Regions from separate parts of the Idiomarina sp. OT37-5b genome, predicted to be linked through region 1. Evidence: predicted binding sites of a transcription regulator. Region 1 holds the regulator's gene; the other holds the start of a gene.
The links. The regulator ArgR, encoded in region 1, controls arginine synthesis, uptake and breakdown. The targets are predictions, from matches to a motif close to ANTGAATANNTATTCANT.
Positions count from the first base shown of each region.

Region 2: the regulator ArgR is predicted to act here: its motif matches at 3,910-3,927, upstream of C5610_RS12105 (aspartate aminotransferase family protein).

Region 1 covers NZ_CP027188.1:404,141-414,212, reverse strand. The annotation lists gene C5610_RS01975 (alpha/beta hydrolase) at 1-1,106, opposite strand, end outside; gene C5610_RS01970 (DUF3718 domain-containing protein) at 1,248-1,622, opposite strand; gene folA (type 3 dihydrofolate reductase) at 1,736-2,236, opposite strand; gene cgtA (Obg family GTPase CgtA) at 2,457-3,620, opposite strand; gene rpmA (50S ribosomal protein L27) at 3,747-4,004, opposite strand; gene rplU (50S ribosomal protein L21) at 4,020-4,331, opposite strand; gene ispB (octaprenyl diphosphate synthase) at 4,720-5,691, opposite strand; gene mdh (malate dehydrogenase) at 6,073-7,002, opposite strand; gene argR (transcriptional regulator ArgR) at 7,161-7,634, shown strand; gene C5610_RS01930 (Dyp-type peroxidase) at 7,610-8,575, opposite strand; gene C5610_RS01925 (DUF885 domain-containing protein) at 8,709-10,072, shown strand, end outside.
Region 2 covers NZ_CP027188.1:2,565,826-2,575,897, forward strand. The annotation lists gene astD (succinylglutamate-semialdehyde dehydrogenase) at 12-1,481, opposite strand; gene astA (arginine N-succinyltransferase) at 1,497-2,519, opposite strand; gene C5610_RS12105 (aspartate aminotransferase family protein) at 2,532-3,737, opposite strand; gene C5610_RS12110 (HDOD domain-containing protein) at 3,972-5,147, opposite strand; gene C5610_RS12115 (anthranilate synthase component II) at 5,166-5,747, opposite strand; gene trpS (tryptophan--tRNA ligase) at 5,754-6,761, opposite strand; gene rpe (ribulose-phosphate 3-epimerase) at 6,763-7,440, opposite strand; gene C5610_RS12135 (DUF2970 domain-containing protein) at 7,912-8,124, shown strand; gene prlC (oligopeptidase A) at 8,134-10,072, opposite strand, start outside.

The DNA of each region.
Region 1 (10,072 bases):
TTATTGGCATCCTGAGCCAGCAACTCGTCACTGGCCCGCGGTAAGTCTTCACTACACACAACCGATAACATTAAACCCAAATAAATTGAGTTTTGCGCGGCAACGGTGGTACTGCCCATTAATCCCAGTAATGGCTGATAGTTTTCAACAGCGGCCTGGTGAATCGTGTACGGCAATAACTGGCGACTCATCGGGCTATACAGCGCCAAGCGAATAATGGACCCAAAACGTCCCGGCGTGAGTAACATCTCAATAGGTTCATTTGTCAGCGGATCGTTAGCGTCCAATTTCACTTCGGTTGTCGCTAGTCGCTTCATCACTTCCTGATAATCTCCGGTAAGATCAGGAAATGTCCTGGCACATCCTGGTTGCTTTTGGCAGTCCTCTAACATCAGGTTGAACGCCAGACTGCCGTGTAATCCGAACGGGCCAATGACCACTTGTGGAGGAGCCACAGCGTCAAGTGTCGCGGTACGAACGGACTCAGGATAGTGCTGCAGATACTTGAGCCCAACCCGAGTGCCATACGAACCGCCATAGAGATTAAAGCGAGCAATGTCTAATGCCTTCCGAACCTGTTCGAAGTCGCGAATGCTGTTCAGTGTGGTGTATTGAAGCGTATCGGTATCCGTCAATTTAGCGAGGCAATTTGCAGCCATCTTACGAAGGTTGTCCGGATCGTCGGTCTGCATGAGTTCATCCGCATGCTGCACTTCGCATTGCAACGGATTACTGGCGCCGGTGCCGCGTTGATCGATCAAGACAATATCGCGTTTTTTGCGCACCGGCTCAAAAATTTTTGCAATCATCGGGGCCAACTCGGTTGCCGCCTGACCCGGTCCACCGGCGAGTATTAACAAAGGATCTGGCCGCTTACCCTCGGTTACCGCTGGCAAAATCGCATAATGAATGTCGATCTGTTTACCATCAGGTTGCTGGTAATTCTCCGGAACCGGCACATAACCGCAGGTGAGTTGCTCATCGACACCGTCAATAAAACATGACTCACTGTGAGCAACCGGCACGTCGTCAGACGCGAACAAAGGGCTACTGAGGGCACCTGCTATGCCCACTAAACCATAAATAATGGCCAAACTTGATCGCATTGTGATTCCCTGTCGATACGCTAAGAAGCATCAATGTTACTTTGCTACGCAAGTTTAGCAACGGCTTTAATCGAATAATTTGTTAACAGATATGAAAAAGGCTCCCGTAGGAGCCTTTTTCGTTTTCGTCATCAATCGCGGTTAAAGACCAGCACGCTCTTTAATCGCTTGCGCAATAGCCGAACCACCGTGGCCATTCGACTGCGCCCACTCATAGTCGCCTGATGCTTTCAAATCATCAACAGCAAGGCGGCCGACAATAAAGGTACCGACATCGCTCGAACCATTACTCATTGCGAATTGCAATAGGCTTTGACCGTTGCACTGGATACCCGAGTACACGTCGCGAATCCGTACGCGTGAATCGCGCAACTTTTTGCGCATGCGCATGGTGTCGTCACCTTGTACGTAAGTGCAAAGGCTCAACGCCAGCTCATTGGCTTCTGCGTTCTTTGAAAAGGTTACTCCAGTCGCTGCCACGGCTGCCATTACTGAGCCTAATAACAATGCTTTCATCTATGTGACCCCTATCACTAAATCGCTCAAATTTTCATCAAAATAATACTACGAATTTAGCGTCGCATCAACGTCCGATTTTAAGCTTAAGTGTTTGATTTGTTAACATTTACCTAACGTTTTAAGTCGAGTATACGAGTAGTATAAGCGGGTACCTCGGGGCCTTCGGCGGCAACGTATTGCCGCTCCACTTCCTGCCATTCACCGACTTGCTGATAGTCTGGAAAGTATGTATCGCCTGCAACATTCAGTTCGATTTCGGTAACATAAAGTCGATCCGCATAGGGTAAAAACGCGTTATAAATTTTTCCGCCACCAATCACCATAAGCTCGTCTACCGCCCCAGCAGCGGCAATGGCTTGCTTAACACCGGACACCCAAACCACTTGTTCTGCTTGGCTTTCGGGCGGTTTCGCCTGGGTCGAAAGGACAATGTTTTTGCGCCCTGGCAGAGGACGGCCAAGGGATTCAAATGTCCGCCGACCCATAACAATTGGCTTACCCAAGGTAATTTTTTTGAAATATTTTAACTCGCTGGGTATGTGCCACGGCATGGTATTGTCCTTACCTATGACGCGGTTATTGGCCATCGCGGCCACCAGTGATATTTTCATTGAATTTCCTCAGTTTCGATTAGGGCCTGCGGCCGGTCTAGGGCCTGCGGCCGGTCTAGGGCCTGCGGCCGGTCTGGGGCCTGCGGCCGGTTTAGGGCTTCGCCGGTGTGGCGGCCGGAGGCCCTAAACCCTTGCGCCGAAGGCGGCAAGCTACACCGCGAGCGCAGCGAGCCCAAACCGCGAGCGCAGCGAGCCTAAAACGCGAGCGCAGCGAGCCCGGCTAGCGCTCGTAAATAACCTCAACGTCGTAGTCGTCGTCATCAAAGTCATCGTCGTCATCATCGTCGACCTGTTCCATCGCCTCTTCATGGTAGCTATCCCATTTAAAGTCGACCGGATCCGCTTCGGTGGCTTGTTCAGCTTCTTCATGGGGTGATGGCATGGTTTCGATAAACGCCATCACGTCACGACAAAGTTTATCAGTATCACGGCCTTCCAGTGCCGCGATCTGATAGACCGGGCCATCCCACTCAAGTTCCTCAACCAGAGCATCAACCAGCTCTTGGCGCTCTTCTTCCAGTACCAGGTCGATCTTATTGATCACCAGCCAACGTGGCTTGTCGGCCAGTTTCGGGCTGTATTTTTCAAGCTCTTCGATAATGATTCGGGCCTGCTCGGCCGGATCGCTTTCGTCGTAAGGTGCCAAATCAACCAAGTGCAGCAACAACCGACAACGTTCCAGATGTTTGAGGAACTGAATACCCAGTCCGGCACCATCCGCGGCCCCTTCGATCAACCCCGGAATATCGGCAATCACGAAACTTTGGTGTGCGGCAGGACGCACCACACCGAGATTCGGCACCAGGGTGGTAAACGGATAATCCGCCACTTTCGGCTTGGCAGCCGAAACCGAACGAATAAAGGTCGACTTACCGGCATTTGGCATACCCAACAAACCGACGTCCGCAAGCAGCATCAGCTCCAGTTTTAAGTTGCGTATCTCACCCGGAGTGCCGTCGGTTTTTTGCCGTGGCGCACGATTGACACTGCTTTTAAAGCGAGTGTTGCCCAAGCCGTGGAAACCGCCTTTGGCCACCATCAGACGTTGACCGTGTTTGGTTAAATCGCCAAGCACCTCACCGGTGTCCTGATCGGTGGCGCGAGTTCCCGGTGGTACGAACAGGGTAATATCCTCGCCCCGTTTACCGGTACAATTTTTACCCATCCCGTTTTGACCGCGCTGTGCCCGGTGGAAGCGCTCAAAGCGGTAGTCAATGAGCGTATTGAGGTTTTCATCAGCCTCAAGGTATACGTCACCGCCGTCGCCACCGTCGCCGCCGTCGGGTCCACCTTTAGGAATGTATTTTTCGCGGCGGAAGCTGATACAGCCATTACCGCCATCGCCCGCTTCTACGCGGATTTCTGCTTCATCGACAAATTTCATGAATAAACTTACTTTGCTTGGATGCCTGGAACAAAATCTTAGCACATATGAAAAAGCCCCGCCTATTGTAGGCGGGGCTCCGTAATCAGTCACCTGCTATTGCAGGCGGCTTTGGCAATCCGTTAATTAGTCAGTGATAACACTGATGTATTTACGGTTTTTGTTGCCTTTGGTTTCGAAAGAAACTTTGCCTTCTGCAGTCGCGAACAAGGTGTGGTCTTTACCCATACCTACGTTGTCGCCGGCGTGGAACTTAGTACCACGTTGACGAACAAGGATGTTGCCTGCTAATACAGACTCACCACCGAAACGCTTAACACCCAGACGTTTACTCTCTGAGTCACGACCGTTTTTGGTTGAACCACCAGCCTTTTTGTGTGCCATGTCGTTACTCCTTAATTAGCTGTTGATACCAGTGATTTTCACTTCAGTGAACCACTGACGATGACCTTGTTGGCGACGAGAATGCTTACGACGACGGAACTTGACGATTTTTACTTTATCGCCACGACCGTGGTTTACGATCTCTGCCTTAACTTTGCCACCTGATACGAACGGCGCGCCAATTTTCACGTCGCTGCCGTCAGAAACCATCAAAACCTGGTCGAACTCAACTACGTCTCCGGTAGCTGCTTCCAGTTTTTCCAGGCGGACGATTTGGCCTTCAGTCACACGGTGCTGCTTACCGCCACTTTGGAATACTGCGTACATAGTAATCTCCACAACCCTTATGGGTATCCAAATTTAAATCAGGGCGCGAATTGTACTGAAAAGCGGAAATTAACGCAAGCGGTAATTTCCGCTTGGCGCCGCCTGCGGCGGCTTGCTTGGCGACTCGTGCTACGCACGTGTCTTGCCCGGCGCGGGCTCCGCCCGCTTGCCGGGCGCGCCGAAGGCGCTTGCAACCCCCGGCGAGTCGCGCCTGCGGCGCGACAAGCCTCCTTGCGCCGTAGGCGCAAGGTACGGCGTTTTCGCAAGGCGCTTCGCGCCGCCGGGCAAGTTCGCGTAGCGAACGCCGCGCAAGCTGCAAGCACCGCTTGCAGCGCCAAGCAAGCGGACAAAGCCCGCGCCAAGCGCAACGCAGTAAGGCGTTGTGGAGTTAAGCGATACGATTGACTGACAAATCAGCGAGCGCCAGCAAGGCCTGTTTGTAGTCTGAATCTGGAATATCCGCTAACGCGTCGCGCGCCTGTTGTGCCGCTTCCAGCGCTTTTTCGCGGGTGTAGGTCAACGCCCCGGTACGCTCCATCGCGGTCAAAACCGTTTGCAAATGCTCGCGTCCGTCGCCGTTTTCGATCGCGGCGCGAATCAAATTTTGCTCAGTTTCATCACCATGCCACATAGCGTACAACAGCGGCAGCGTCGGTTTTCCTTCAGCCAGATCGTCGCCGGCATTCTTACCCATGGTTGCGGTATCCGCGGTATAATCCAGCAAATCATCGACGAGCTGAAACGCGGTACCGAGATAGCGGCCATAATCCGCCATCGACGCCGTCACATCATCATCCTGCTCGGTTAAAATGCCGGCCAACTGCGTTGCCGCTTCAAACAGTTTCGCGGTTTTGCCGTAAATGACATTAAAGTAGCGTGCTTCGGTGGTATCAGGATCATTGCAGTTCATTAACTGCAGTACTTCACCTTCGGCGATGATATTGGTGGCATCGGCCAAAATACTGAGGATTTTCAGCGAGTCCAGCTGCACCATCATCTGGAAGGCACGGGTGTAAAGAAAATCACCCACCAGTACTGAGGCTTCATTGCCAAATACTGCGTTGGCGGTTTTGCGTCCGCGCCGCAGTTCGGATTCGTCCACTACGTCATCGTGCAACAAAGTTGCGGTATGAATAAATTCGATGATGGCGGCCAGCTTTTGATGATCGTTGCCCTGATACCCAAGGGCTCGGGCGGCGAGTACGGTCAACAAGGGACGGAGTCGTTTACCGCCGCTGTTAACGATGTACATGCCAAGTTGGTTGATTAGGGCAACATCTGATGTTAGCTGTTCACCGATCAGCGCGTTAACCCCAAGCATGTCGTCTTTGGCTAACGCGTTAATGGACTGCATATCCATGGTAGCTATCTGTTTTTACAAAATTTAACGGAAGCGCCATGCTACATCATTTTTACAATAAGCGCTAGGCACCGCCTTCGGCGGTTTGCTCGGCGGTACGTGCTTCGCCGTACCTTGCCTGGCGCGGGCTCCGCCCGCTTGCTGGGCGCGCCGTAGGCGCTTGTAAACCCCAGCGAGTCGCGCCTGTGGCGCGACAAGCCTCCTTGCGCCGTAGGCGCAAGTTACGGCGCTTTGCTGCAAGCGCCTTCGGCGCGCCAGGCAAGTTCGCGGAGCGGACGCCGAGCAAGACACGGCGAAGCACGTGTCGCCAGGCAAGCCGCCGCAGGCGGCGCCAGGCATAAAAAAACCGCGCCGAAGCGCGGTTTTTTTGGCGACACCCGATTAAACGAAATCGATGCCTTTTTGAATATCGCTCTTGAGGCCATCCAGCATCTCATCCATGCATTGCTTCTCGAATGCACTCAGCTCGCCGTAAGGCAGCACTTCTTCAACGCCATTTTTACCCAGACGTACTGGCTGTGCGAAGAAAGTCGCGTGGTCACCTGGACCTTCAACGTAGGTGCACTCGACGGTTTCCTGACCTTGTAAGCCTTTCACCAGCGATAAGCAGAAGCGTGCTGCCGCCTGACCCATCGACAAGGTCGCTGAACCACCGCCTGCTTTCGCTTCAACCACTTCGGTACCGGCGTTTTGAATACGATGCGTCAGATCGTTAATTTCTTGCTCGGTAAACTCAACACCTTCAACCTGAGACAGCAATGGCAGAATCGTCGTACCGCTGTGACCACCGATAACCGGTACCGTCACGTTAGCCGGGTTAAGGCCACGCAGTTCCGCGACGAACGCTTCCGAGCGGATAACATCCAACGTAGTAACACCAAACAACTTGCGCTTATCGTAGCAACCGTTTTGCTTCAGTACTTCAGCAGCGATAGGAACTGTGGTGTTAACCGGGTTAGTGATGATACCCACACAAGCGTCCGGGCAATTATCAGCAACGCCCTGCACCAGGTTTTTCACGATGCCCGCGTTCATGTTAAACAAGTCTGAACGATCCATACCCGGCTTACGCGGAACACCGGCTGGAATCAATACGATGTCACTGCCCACCAACGCTGATGCCAGATCGTCTTTACCGAAACCGGTCACTTTAACGTCGGTCGGGATGTGGCTCAGGTCAACAGCAACACCCGGAACGACCGGTGCTACGTCATATAAAGATAACTCAGAACCTGCTGGTAATTGAGTTTTAAGAAGTAATGACAATGCCTGGCCGATACCACCGGCCGCACCTAATACGGCTACTTTCATCTCAGACTCCATTTGACTGTTTGATAAGGTACTGCATAAGCATAGAATAGTTATGCAATATTTGGCGCAAAACTGTACTCTAATAGGGTTAAAATTACAAATTTAGCCGCGGCTGGTCACCCACCAACCCGGTACCGCAAACCTGGAACACAAGACTTATGACCAAAGCAGATTTACTGGATGCGTTCAAAGCATTACTCAAAGAAGAACGCTATGGCTCACAAACGGAAATTGTCGATGCCCTTAAAGCACAGGGATTCACTAATGTCAGTCAGTCAAAAGTCTCACGCATGCTGAGCAAACACGGCGCTGTTCGCACCCGCAATGCTAAGCAGGAGATGGTTTACTGTTTACCCGCTGAGATTAGCGTACCTTCAGCCAAAGCACCATTAAATCAGCTTGTACTGGATATTCAGCATAATGATGTGATGGTGATCATCCGTACCAGCCCGGGCGCGGCACAGTTGATCGCGCGGCTGTTGGATTCGGTGGGGAAAAAAGAAGGCGTATTGGGCACGATTGCCGGTGACGATACCATCTTTATTGCACCGTTAAAGGTGTCGGAAATTGACTTTACCTTGACCAAAGTCAAAGAGTTGTTTGCCACTCATTCGGTGGTATCAGAACCCTGACGCGATTCGGTCTGTATCGCGTAGCGATAACGTTTTAAAAAATCCGGGGACGGGACGAAAAAGCTGGCGTTGGTAACGGCCTGAGTGTAGTCCAGCAAAGGGTCATAATGACCCTGTTCGTCTTCGTAGTAGCGTACTTTAAGCCAATCGATAACGGTTTTGGGCTGGTTGCTAAAATACATGCCAAGCAGCCCTTGTTCACGCAGGTCGCCCCAAGGCATGTTTTGTCGTAACAAGGCTACCGGTTGCTCGTCAGTGCCTAGCAAACGAGTTTTGGCGGCGTGTGTAACCCCTTCAATTTCGGCCTCCGCTAAGCGCTCACCGGATACTTTATCGCGCCCCATGATTTGTTGTTGCCGTTCAGGTCCGAGGTGGTCCCAGCGCCTGAGATCGTGACGAAATTTTTGCAGAAACAAATAGCTGCCACCGGCAAACTCCGCATCCATGTCTGGGTCGAGCAGCGCAACGGCGCGCTTGCGTAAGCCCCGAGGATTATCGGGCGCATCAATGAAGCCGGTCAGGTCTCGGCCATCCAGATAACGAAAGGTACGCAACTGCTCAACCACTTCGACATCATAACCTAACCACTCGAGCAGGGTTCGCCCGGCCAGGTAATTGGCGTCAAATCGATCGGAGCGGATCTGCAATAATAAGTCGTAAGGCTGTCGTGGTGCTTCACGGTCGCCCTGCGACAGCTCCGGGAAACGGCGTAAATAAACCGGTTTCTGCTCCGGATAGACGACATCCCAATAATCGGCCCCTACGGCGACAAAGCCGTTCAGCATCGATTCGGAAAAGCGATCATCAAGTTCGCTGATGATGTCCGGAATGCGCGCCAGCTTGCCACGCACCGCATCAACGTCATCTGTCATTACGTTGCAGAATAAGGTTAAACCATGCAGATTAGGTTCGGCACAAACGCCGGATTGTGCTTTTAGCAAAGTTGACCCCGTTGTTGTTGTTTTTAGGCCGCCGTTTGAGACATTTGGCGTGCTTTTTCGGTTCTTTTACATTGCCGCGAACTGCAGGCATTATAGAATGCCTTTATTTAATATTGCTTCGCAAGGAAAAATCATGCGCAAAACGATCATTGCTTTAGCGGTTCTGTCACTGACTTCGTGTGCCAGTCAGACGGACGCGCCAAATCAACGGACTACGACCAACAATAGCGCGGTTGCGGCCAGCTCACAAACTCAACAGTTTAAACAATTGGCTGACACCATTTGGGAAGCACTTTCGGCACCACACAAAACCGCGCTGCCGGATATGTCGCCAGACGCGTTAAAGCAACGCTTCGAGCGCCATCAAACATGGCTTAAACAACTCGATGCCATCGATGTCGCACAGCTTGATAAGCAGGATCGTATTAATCACGCCATGATCCATTATGCATTGAAAAACCGTGTCGATGAGTACCGGTTTAATGCCCACCTGATGCCGCTAACCGCCGAGGGCTCATTTCACAGTTCACTGGCGTTTATGCCGGGCTATACCCGTTTTAACAGCGAACAGGATTATCGCGACTACCTTGCCAAACTCGGCACCATCGAACGTTACATGGCGCAACAGACCGACTGGCTGCGGCAGGCCATCGAGCAAGGCTATACTCAGCCTAAAGCAGCCATGGCCGGCTTTGAAGAAAGTATCCTTGCGTACATCGTACAAGATCCGACAGCCAGCGTTTATTACGACCCGTTCCAGCAGCAGCCGACGTTTATTGATGACAGCACCTGGGCCGATTTACAACAACAAGCCGCCACCATCATTGATGACCAAATCATGCCGGCTTACGACGATTACTTTACCTTCATGGTCAGTGAGTACTTACCAAGTGCTCGTGAATCCGTCGGTGCCAGCGAGCTGCCAAACGGTGATGCCTTCTATAAAAACCGCATTGAACATTACACCACCACCGACTTGAGTGCGGAAGAAATTCATAACATCGGTTTGCAGGAAGTTGCCCGTATTCGTGCTGAAATGTTGCGCGTGATCGAAGAAACCGGCTTTGACGGCGACTTTGATGACTTTGTTCATTTCCTGCGTACCGACGAGCAGTTCTATCCAAAGTCCGCAGAAGAATTGCTGCGCTATGCCGCCTGGATCGCCAAAAAAATGGACGGCGAACTGCCCAAACTGTTTAAAACGCTGCCACGCAAGCCTTATGGTATTGCTCCGGTGCCGGAAGAAATCGCACCCAAATACACCACCGGTCGCTATTCAGGCACCAACCGCGATGACCGCGCCGGTTTTTATTGGGTTAACACCTATGCCCTGGACCGTCGCCCGTTGTATCAGATGGAAGCGTTGACCTTACACGAGGCGGTGCCGGGTCATCATTTGCAGAATGCACTGGCCGGCGAACTGGAGGGGTTACCTGAATACCGTCAACAGACCTATATCTCAGCCTTCGGTGAGGGCTGGGGGCTGTATTCGGAGTA
Region 2 (10,072 bases), 730 kb from region 1:
AAAGGCCTTGATTAAAATTTTAATCCCGGCGCCAGGCTCTCGGGCATTGTCATGCTCGATGCTTCAACGGATGCGACCGGATACGAGCAGTAGTCAGCCGCGTAATAGGCACTGGCGCGGTGGTTACCACTCGCTCCGATACCACCAAACGGGGCAGCACTGCTGGCTCCTGTAATCGGTTTATTCCAGTTCACAATACCTGCCCGGATGTGCTTGAAGAAGTAACGATAGGTTGCCTCATCATCACACAAAATGCCTGCAGATAAGCCATAGCGCGTGTTATTTGCTTCTTTAATCGCCTCATCCAGTGATGAAAAGCGATAAACTTTTAGCAATGGTCCAAAATATTCTTCATCCGGAATATTTTCAACACCCGTAACGTCAACGATACCTGGTGTGACAAATCCAGTTTGCGGATCCCGGTGCGTCAACTTAACCAATGACTTACCGCCTAACCGCAACAACTCACTTTGTGCATCGGCCATTCCAGCAGCAGCTTTAGCTGAAATCATGGCACCCATAAAGGGTTGTGGATCAGCCTCGTAGTCATCAACCACAATATTCTTGGTGACTTCCACCAAACGATCGAGTACCGCCTGACCTTTTTCGCCGGCTTCGATAAACAGACGGCGCGCACAGGTACAACGCTGACCTGAGGTAATATACGCAGATTGCACGATATTGTGTACCGCGGCATCGACATCCGACACATTGGTTACGATGAGTGGGTTATTACCGCCCATTTCCAACGCCAGAATTTTGTCCGGGCGGCCGCCAAACTGTTTATGCAACAAATGCCCGGTATTGGACGAGCCGGTAAAGTACAGCCCATCAATTTGCGGGTGCACGGACAATGCCTTACCGGTTTCAACTTCACCCTGCACCAAGTTTAAAACGCCAGCAGGAATACCCGCTTTTTCCCAGAGTTTAACGCTGAATTCAGCCACTTTTGGGGTCAGCTCTGACGGCTTAAATACCACGGTATTACCGGCAATCAGTGCTGGCACAATGTGTCCGTTGGGTAAGTGACCAGGGAAGTTGTAAGGACCATACACTGCAACGACACCGTGTGGCTTATGACGAATAAAGGCTTTCGCACCAGGCATATCATTCTCAACCGTGCCGGTGCGTTCATGATACGCTTTTTCAGAAATTGCGACTTTGCCGATCATAGCGCCCACTTCGGTGCGTGTTTCCCAAATCGGTTTGCCTGTCTCTTCTGCCATCGTGCGCGCTAGAGCTTCCTTGTTTTCGCCAAGTAGCTCTGAAAAGCGTTTACAAATCGCCAGGCGTTCGTCAAAACTGCGCTGTGACCATTCAGGGAACGCTTTGCGCGCCGCCATAACCGCAGCGTCTACTTGGCTCTCGTCAGCCGCCTCGCCAGACCAAACGACTTCGTTACGAGCCGGGTCAATCGATTTAAACAATTTGCCTTTACCGGCAGCCCAGCTGCCGTCAATAAACTGTACACTGGAACTCATAAAATGAATCTCCTGTTACATGGCCACGATGCGTGCATCGTCGCCTTGTTCTAATTGTAAATGCTGTGCCTGTTCTGCGGTAATTTGTAGCGTTTCAGCGCCGGGCTGACACATAAGCTGCGCCGCACGGAAGTGTTCAAGCTGTGTATTACAGACAATATGCGGCTTTAAACCTTGCTCGGGTAGCCGCGCGACAATTTCAACCGGTACCAGCCTGCTATTGCGCACACTTTTTAGGTTACACACTTCAGCTTCTACCGTAGGTCCGGCGTCAAAAATGTCGACAAAACCTCGGAAACGTAATCCTTCCGCCTCCAGTAACCGCAGTGCCGGACGTGTATTGTCATGCACCTTACCAATAACCGCACGTGCCTCATCCGACAGCAACGCCGTATAAATCGGAAAACGTGGCATCAACTCGGCAATAAAGGTCTTGTCGCCGACACCACTGAGGTAATCAGCTTTTGGAAAGTCCATCGAAAAGAAGTGCTGCTCCAACCACTGCCAAAACGGCGAGTCACCATTTTCGTCAGAAACACCGCGCATTTCAGCAATAACCCAATCACTGAAACGTTGTTTAAACTGCGCCAGGAACAACATCCGAAAACGCGATAACGTTCGCCCATTCATACTATGACGATAGGGTTCGCGTAAAAACAGCGTGCATAATTCCGATACGCCAGTGTAGTCATTACACAACGTCAACGTTTCTAAGGAATTATAAATATTCAGCTTTTCCGAGTGGTGAACGGCTTTACCCAATCGATAATGCCAAAACGCTTCGGTTAGGCCGACTGCTGCTTCGATCCCACTCACGCCCGCAATTTCACCGGACTCGGTGTCTTCCATCACAAATAAGTAACTTTCATCGCCCGGTGTTACCACGTCTTTTTTGGTAAACGCCTGCTTGGCTCGAGCGATTCTTCGCTCGAGCAAGGCTTGATCTACCGGCAGCGAGGTAAAGCCATGGCCTGATTCTACGGCGCAGCTGTATAGCGCCTCATAATCAGCTGACTCAATCGGTCGGATCAGCAACATAGCTCAGCTCCTTTATTCGCCGATGACTTGCGCGACCGCTTTCTCAAAGCGCTGAAGACCTTCTTTGATGTCTTCTTCCGGAATGATCAACGATGGTGTCAAACGAATAACGTTCGCACCGGCAACCAGAACCATCACACCATGCTCCTGTCCGGCCAATAAAAAGTCACGCGCACGGCCTTCAAATTTGTCGCTCAGCTCAGCGCCCAGCAGGCAGCCTTTACCGCGCACGTCTTTAAAAACACCGTACTTTTCACCGATCGCCGTTAACTGTTCTTTCATCCATTGCTCGCGTTGTTTGACGCCATTGAGCACCTGTTCGGTGTTAACCACATCCAACACTGCTTCCGACACCGCGCAAGCCAATGGGTTACCACCGTAAGTGCTGCCGTGGGTACCCGGCTTCAAGTGCTCAGCAATTGCCTCAGTTGTCAGCATGGCACCAATCGGGAATCCACCACCGAGCGATTTTGCACTGGTCAAAATATCCGGCGTCACACCCAATTGCTCGTAGGCATATAACGTACCGGTGCGACCAAAGCCGGTCTGAACTTCGTCAAAAATCAATAGCGCATTATGTTGGTCACAGAGTTCACGAACGGCTTTTACAAAGTCCATATCCGGAGGCACTACACCGCCTTCACCTTGTAATGGTTCCATCATGACGGCGCAGGTCTTGTCAGAAATCAACGCTTTCAGTGCGTCGATGTCATTGTAAGGGACATGATCGATAGCGCCTGGCTTTGGACCGAAACCTTCTGAATAGGCCGGCTGCCCGCCAACGGTAACGGTGAAGAAAGTGCGGCCATGGAAGCCTTTGCTAAACGCAATGATCTGTTGCTTATCTTCGCCATGAACATCCAACGCCCAGCGACGAGCCAGTTTTAATGCCGCTTCATTGGCTTCTGCTCCCGAATTGGCGTAATAAACGCGGTCGGCAAAGGTTGCTTCCGTCAGTTTCTTTGCCAGACGAATAGCAGGCTCGTTGGTAAATACGTTACTCAGGTGCCAAAGCTTCTTACTTTGTTCATGCAATGCAGACACCATTGCCGGGTGACAATGACCCAAACAATTTACCGCGATACCACCGGCAAAATCGATGTATTCTTTACCTTCCTGGTCCCAGACACGTGATCCTTCACCTTTCACTGGAATCATACTTGCCGGGTTATAGTTAGGCACCATAACTTCATTAAACAAGTCACGGGTGACTGAAATTGCGTTGTGGTTGTCGGCCATTGCTCACTTCCTTATCGCTTGTGCGAATTAATTGATAAGAGTCATGGATTAATAGAGTAGCCCGTAATTATGCCAAATTTTAATCAGTTTGTCTGTTTTAATTAGGCGCTGACGCCAGACTATGCGCGGCCTCGGGCGTTTTTTCAAAAGAACGGAATAACTATTCAACCATGCGCCATTACGGCGCATGATTAGTCATAAACAGAAGGGAACTTATTCAGGAACAATCACTTTGGGACGTTTTAAATTAACATTATTCAGCGTTTTGACGCGCTCGGCACCAATGTCGTGTTTCTTCAGTAAGATCAAACCTTCTTCAACCGAAGCAAGATCAACCTCGCGTAATAAACGAAACTCACAAAACGCGTTAGCCTGACCCAACACACGGGCATAATCGGTGTAATCGTCCTGCGTCTTCGCCTGGGTGAAACTCAACAGGTGCTGGCTTATCGGAACTCGTTGTAAGCCCCAGCCCTCAGCCACCAAGTAGCTCACTTTCTTATCTTGCTCGAGCATTAAATTACGTAAAAAACGTTCATCCGGTTTCAACTCGACCAGGGCATTGTGTTTATCAGGCGTACTGTCCTTGATTGACTTCATCGCCATTTCGCGTTGAGTGTCATCAAATACCCGCAAATACAATTTGGTGAGTGCAATTTTACCCAGTTCATGGAACATCCCCAGGGTGTACGCCAGTACCGGATCTTTCAGGCCGTCTTGAGTCGCAATTTCATGCGCAAGAATGGCTGTGCCTAAACTGTGATCCCAGATCTTCCGGCGGAATAACGTAAACGGGTGGGTTGATGGCGGCAACCAATATTGCATCACGTACGCGGGCGTTAGAATTCTTAGATTCTCCGGCCCCATAAAGCTCATTGCGGTGCGCAAATTTTCTACTTTGACTTGCTTTTGTTTACGCCGTTTGTCGATAAAAGGCGGTTGGTTAACCGTTTTTAAAACGCCGTTATGGAACCAGTCGAGTCCCTGTACGACGTTTTCGATGCGCCGCATTGACGCCGCCTTAGTGCTGAGAATATCCAGTAATTCGGGCAGTTGTTCAGGAAGCGGAATTAACCGTTCACGCACGTAAGTGGCGTCCTCAATACGCTCCAATATACGGTGGTAAATGGCTTCATGAAGCTCGTCGGAAACGCGATCGGCGTAACGTTGGCGTGCCTGCTTAAGACGTTCCCGTTCATCATGATTAATCTGCTCAACCTGCAACAAGCGTCGCCGCTGTTCCTGCTTTTCCTCTTCCTTGCCGTCCGCTTTATCGCGGCCTTTGCGGGCAAAAGGCAGACTGATCAGATAGTTGATGAAGCGTTTTTCAAGCCGGATGGCAGGATCTTTGCTGCCCCCTTCTGTTGATACTGCAAAAAAATCGTACATTTACGCGTGACGCTCCCGCTAATTCCGTGTTTCGAGAAAATTTTGCAACAATTGATGCCCTGCCTCTGTCATGACTGATTCGGGATGAAACTGCACACCGTATAACGGCAACTCGGTATGCCGAATTGCCATGATTTCCTGACCGAACTGCATGCTATCAACCCAAGCATCGACGCTAAAACAGCTAGGCAGTGACGATGGTTCAACCACCAGCGAATGATAGCGCGTGACCGTCAGCGGCGCCGGCAAATTGTTAAATAGTCCTTTAGATGTATGCGTTACCCGTGATGTTTTACCATGCATCACACGCTTTGCTCTAACGACCTCGGCACCAAATACTTGTGCCAGAGCCTGATGACCGAGACACACGCCTAAAATTGGCAGCTTCCCGGCAAAAGCTTCGATAGCCGCCAATGAAACGCCCGAATCGTTGGGCGTGCAGGGACCCGGCGATATCACCAACGCGGTCATAGCCAGATTCTGCAACTGCGACACCGTCACTTGGTCATTACGATACACCACAACCTGCTCACCGAGTTCTCTAAAGTAGCGAGCCAGGTTGTGTGAAAACGAATCGTAATTATCAATTAACACCAACATGGTGTGTTAGCCCGGGTAGGGGACAAAGCCTACGGCTTTATAGACCTCTGCCAACGTTGTGGCCGCTTTGGCACGTGCTTTATCCGCACCTTGCTTCATCACTTGTTGCAGAAACGCCGGATCGTTACGCATCTCCTGATAGCGCTGCTGGATAGGTTCAAGCATCGCCACAACAGCGTCCGCAACATCCGTCTTCAAGTGGCCGTACATTTTATCTTCGTACTCCGGCACAAGCTCGTCAATTGCTCGTCCACTCGCCGCCGACAAGATACTCAACAGGTTGGAGACTCCTGCTTTTTCCGCAGGATCAAAATAAATTCTAGCCTGTTCATCAGAGTCAGTTACCGCACGCTTTATCTTCTTCGCGATCTTTTTCGGATCTTCCAGCAGACCTACATAGTTATTAGGGTTATCGTCCGATTTCGACATTTTTTTAGTGGGATCCTGCAACGACATCACCCGCGCGCCGACTTTCGGAATCATTGGCTCAGGTACGGTAAATACCTCGCCGTATAAATTGTTAAACCGCTCTGCAACATTACGCGCTAGCTCCAGGTGCTGCTTCTGATCATCACCAACCGGAACTTCGTTCGCCTGATAAATCAGAATGTCCGCCGCCATCAGCGCAGGGTAGGTAAACAGACCTGCATTGATGTTGCCCGAATGACGCTGGGATTTGTCTTTAAACTGCGTCATCCGGTTCAGCTCACCCATTTGCGTGTAGCAGTTGAGTACCCAGGCGAGTTCAGCGTGCTCGGGTACGTGCGACTGAATGAACAAGGTGCTTTTATCCGGGTCAAGTCCGCAAGCCAGGTACAAGGCAAGGCCATCCAGAGTGGCTTCAGTCAGCTTTTGTGGTTCCTGGCGCACCGTTATGGCGTGTAAATCAACCAACATGAATTTGCAGTCGTGCGTATCCTGCATTTTCACCCAGTTACTGATTGCACCAATATAGTTACCGATTGAAAGCTGCCCTGAGGGCTGACATCCACTGAGTACTACGGGTTTTGACATCTTAGTTTCCTGAACTTGACTGAGAAATTTTTTGACGCATTTGTTGAATCACGTCAGCATAATTCGGTTGATTAAAAATTGCGGAGCCCGCCACAAACATGTCGGCACCCGCTGCAGCAATTTCGCCGATGTTATTGACGTTAACCCCACCATCGACTTCCAGACGAATATCGCGGCCACTGGCATCAATACGTTGACGCACCTGACGGAGCTTATCCAGCGTTGACGGAATGAACGACTGCCCGCCAAAGCCCGGGTTCACCGACATCAGCAGGATCACATCCAGCTTATCCATCACATGATCGAGATAGTGCAAGGGTGTCGCTGGGTTGAACACCAACCCTGCCTGACATCCGTGCTCGCGGATCGTTTGCAAGGTTCTGTCGATGTGCTCTGACGCTTCCGGATGAAACGTAATAATGGACGCTCCGGCATCGGCAAAGTCAGGGATGATACGATCCACCGGTTTTACCATTAAATGTACGTCTATGGGCGCCGTGATGCCGTAATCCCGAAGCGCTTTACACACCATCGGGCCGATGGTTAAATTTGGCACGTAGTGATTATCCATCACATCAAAGTGAATAACGTCAGCCCCGGCATCTAACACCGCGCTTACTTCTTCACCTAAACGGGCGAAGTCGGCGGATAAAATTGATGGCGCAATCCATGGTTGCATGCTCATGCCTCTTCGGTAACCTTCCTATAAATTGTGCGCGGATTATAGCAGGTAAACTGCGACAAAAAAATTTCTCTTAAATTGCTAGTAATTGTAACAAATCGCTGATAAATTAATCAGCACTAGACACAGGAGAAAGATAGCGATGTCTACTACGATAAAAACCATAACAATCACGAGCGCCGCGCTAAGCCTTGCTGCAGCCGGATTTTTGTTGTGGGCGCCAGCTTCTCCAGTGACCTCCGTCAGTAATTCTACACAGCAATGTGAGAAGTTATTGTCATCCTCTGAAACGCAACATACCGCGGCACAATGCCAAGCGCCATCAAACCAGGTGACTTGGAGTAATTGGGCTAAGGGTGAAAGTCGTTCTGCGCAATTTCACTTTATTGATTTGTTTGAGTTGCTGTTCAGCAGTTCAGACTCTGCCAAAAAATCGACCGAACGTTTTAATCAACAATCGTCTCTGTGATGTCTGAGCGGAAGTCACGCCCCGGGATCATCAGCGCAATATTGAGTGTTATTGCCGCCTTTTTTGGGGTGCAGAGTGAATCCAATCGCCAACGCGACTTTCAGCATGGAAACCCACTGATCTACATCGTTATTGGCGTGGTTCTGGCCGTTATTATGGTGTTGGGACTGGTCGGCATCGTCAATTGGGTGCTTGCCGCCAGCCCCAGTTAGGGTCAAGGCTTATGCCGCGATACCGCTGTGTCGGAGTAATGGCGTTACTTCCGGCTCGCGGCCACGGAATTCGACAAATAAGTCAGCAGCACTTCGACTGCCACCGCGTTCGAGAATACACGTTAGGAAATCACGTCCGGTTGCAGCACTAAAGATACCTTCTTCCTCAAACCGAGAAAAAGCATCTGCGGAGAGCACTTCAGCCCACTTGTAACTGTAATACCCTGCGGCATAACCACCGGCAAAAATGTGTCCAAAACTGTGCTGAAAACGGTTGTAAGACGGTGGCATGCGTACGGCAACTTGCTCTCTGACTTGTTGCAGTACGTCATTAATACGTGCTCCCTGCTGTTCGTCGTATTCGCAATGCAGGCGCATATCAAACAGCGAAAACTCAAGTTGTCGAACCATTTGCATGGCCGACTGGAAGTTTTTTGCAGCCAGCATTTTCTCCAGCAGTTCCTCTGGCAACGGTTCACCGGTTTCATAATGACCGGAGATATAAGCCAGCGCCTCGGGCTCCCAACACCAATTTTCTAAAAACTGGCTTGGCAACTCGACGGCATCCCATTCCACGCCATTAATCCCAGAAACGCCCGCGGTATCAATTTGCGTGAGCATATGATGCAACCCATGGCCAAATTCGTGGAATAATGTCACCACCTCATCGTGAGTGAATAGCGCCGGTTTACCGCCCACGGGCTTATTGAAGTTACAGGTTAAAAAGGCAACCGGGTTTTGCAGTTCGCCATCCGGCTTTTTACGACGGCCAACGCAGTCGGCCATCCACGCCCCGCCACGTTTGCCGGCGCGTGCGTATAAGTCAAGATAGAAGCTACCGCGCAGTCTGCCATCGGCATCATGAATGCGGAAAAAGCGCACGTGCTGATGCCACTTATTAACGTCTTTTTGTTCGCTGACCGTCATACCGAACAGCCGCTTAACCACCTCAAACAACCCATTTAAAACTTGTTGCTCAGGAAAGTAAGGCCGCAACACTTCATCAGAAATGGCATAACGTTGCTGTTTTAGTTGCTCACTGTAATAAGGCACATCCCAGGCTTCTAGTTCTGTCACCCCTTGCTCAGCAGCGTACTGTTCAACTTCAGCGTATTCTTGTTTCGCCTGCGGTAATGATTTGTCGGCGAGGTCGTTTAGGAACGCCAGCACCTGTTCAGGACTGTCTGCCATTTTCGTGTGCAGCGACATCTCGGCATAGTCATTAAAACCCAGTAACTTGGCTAACTCATGCCGCAATGCCAGTGTTTCGTTCATGATCTCTGTATTATCGAACTGTCCACCGTTTGGTCCGGTCTCGGATGCCCGGGTTGTGAACGCGTAATACATTTCCCGCCGTAATTCCCGATCCTCGGCATACAGCATCACCGGTAGATAACTTGGAATGTCCAATGTGAATAACCACCCACCCTGCTCCCCGGCGGCTTCTGCAGCAGCTTCTTTGATGCTGTCCGGGAGACCGGCTAGGCGATCCTCATCGGTAATGTGACAGGTCCAGGCATGGGTCGCATCGAGCAGATGATTACTGAACTGCGATGACAACTCCGACAGCCGGCTGGTGATTTGTGCATAACGTTGCTTATCAGCGTCGTCGAGATCAACGCCTGACAAATGAAAATCACGCAGGGTATCGGTAATCAGCTTTTGTTGCGCCTCGCTCAGCGTTTCAAATTCATCACTGTGACGCAACGACTGATACGCATCGAATAGGCCCCGATGCTGACCGACAAAAGTGCTGTAGTCCGATAGTAGCGGTAAACAGGCATCATGAGCCTCGCGCAGCTCTGCCGTACTTACCACGGCATTAAGGTGCGATACAGGCGCCCACACTTTTTCAATAGCTTCGTCGGCATCGGTCAATGGTTCCACTAACCCGTTCCAGCTAAAGTCACCGGCCGCCAGCACATCGTCAATCGTACCTCTGGCCTCT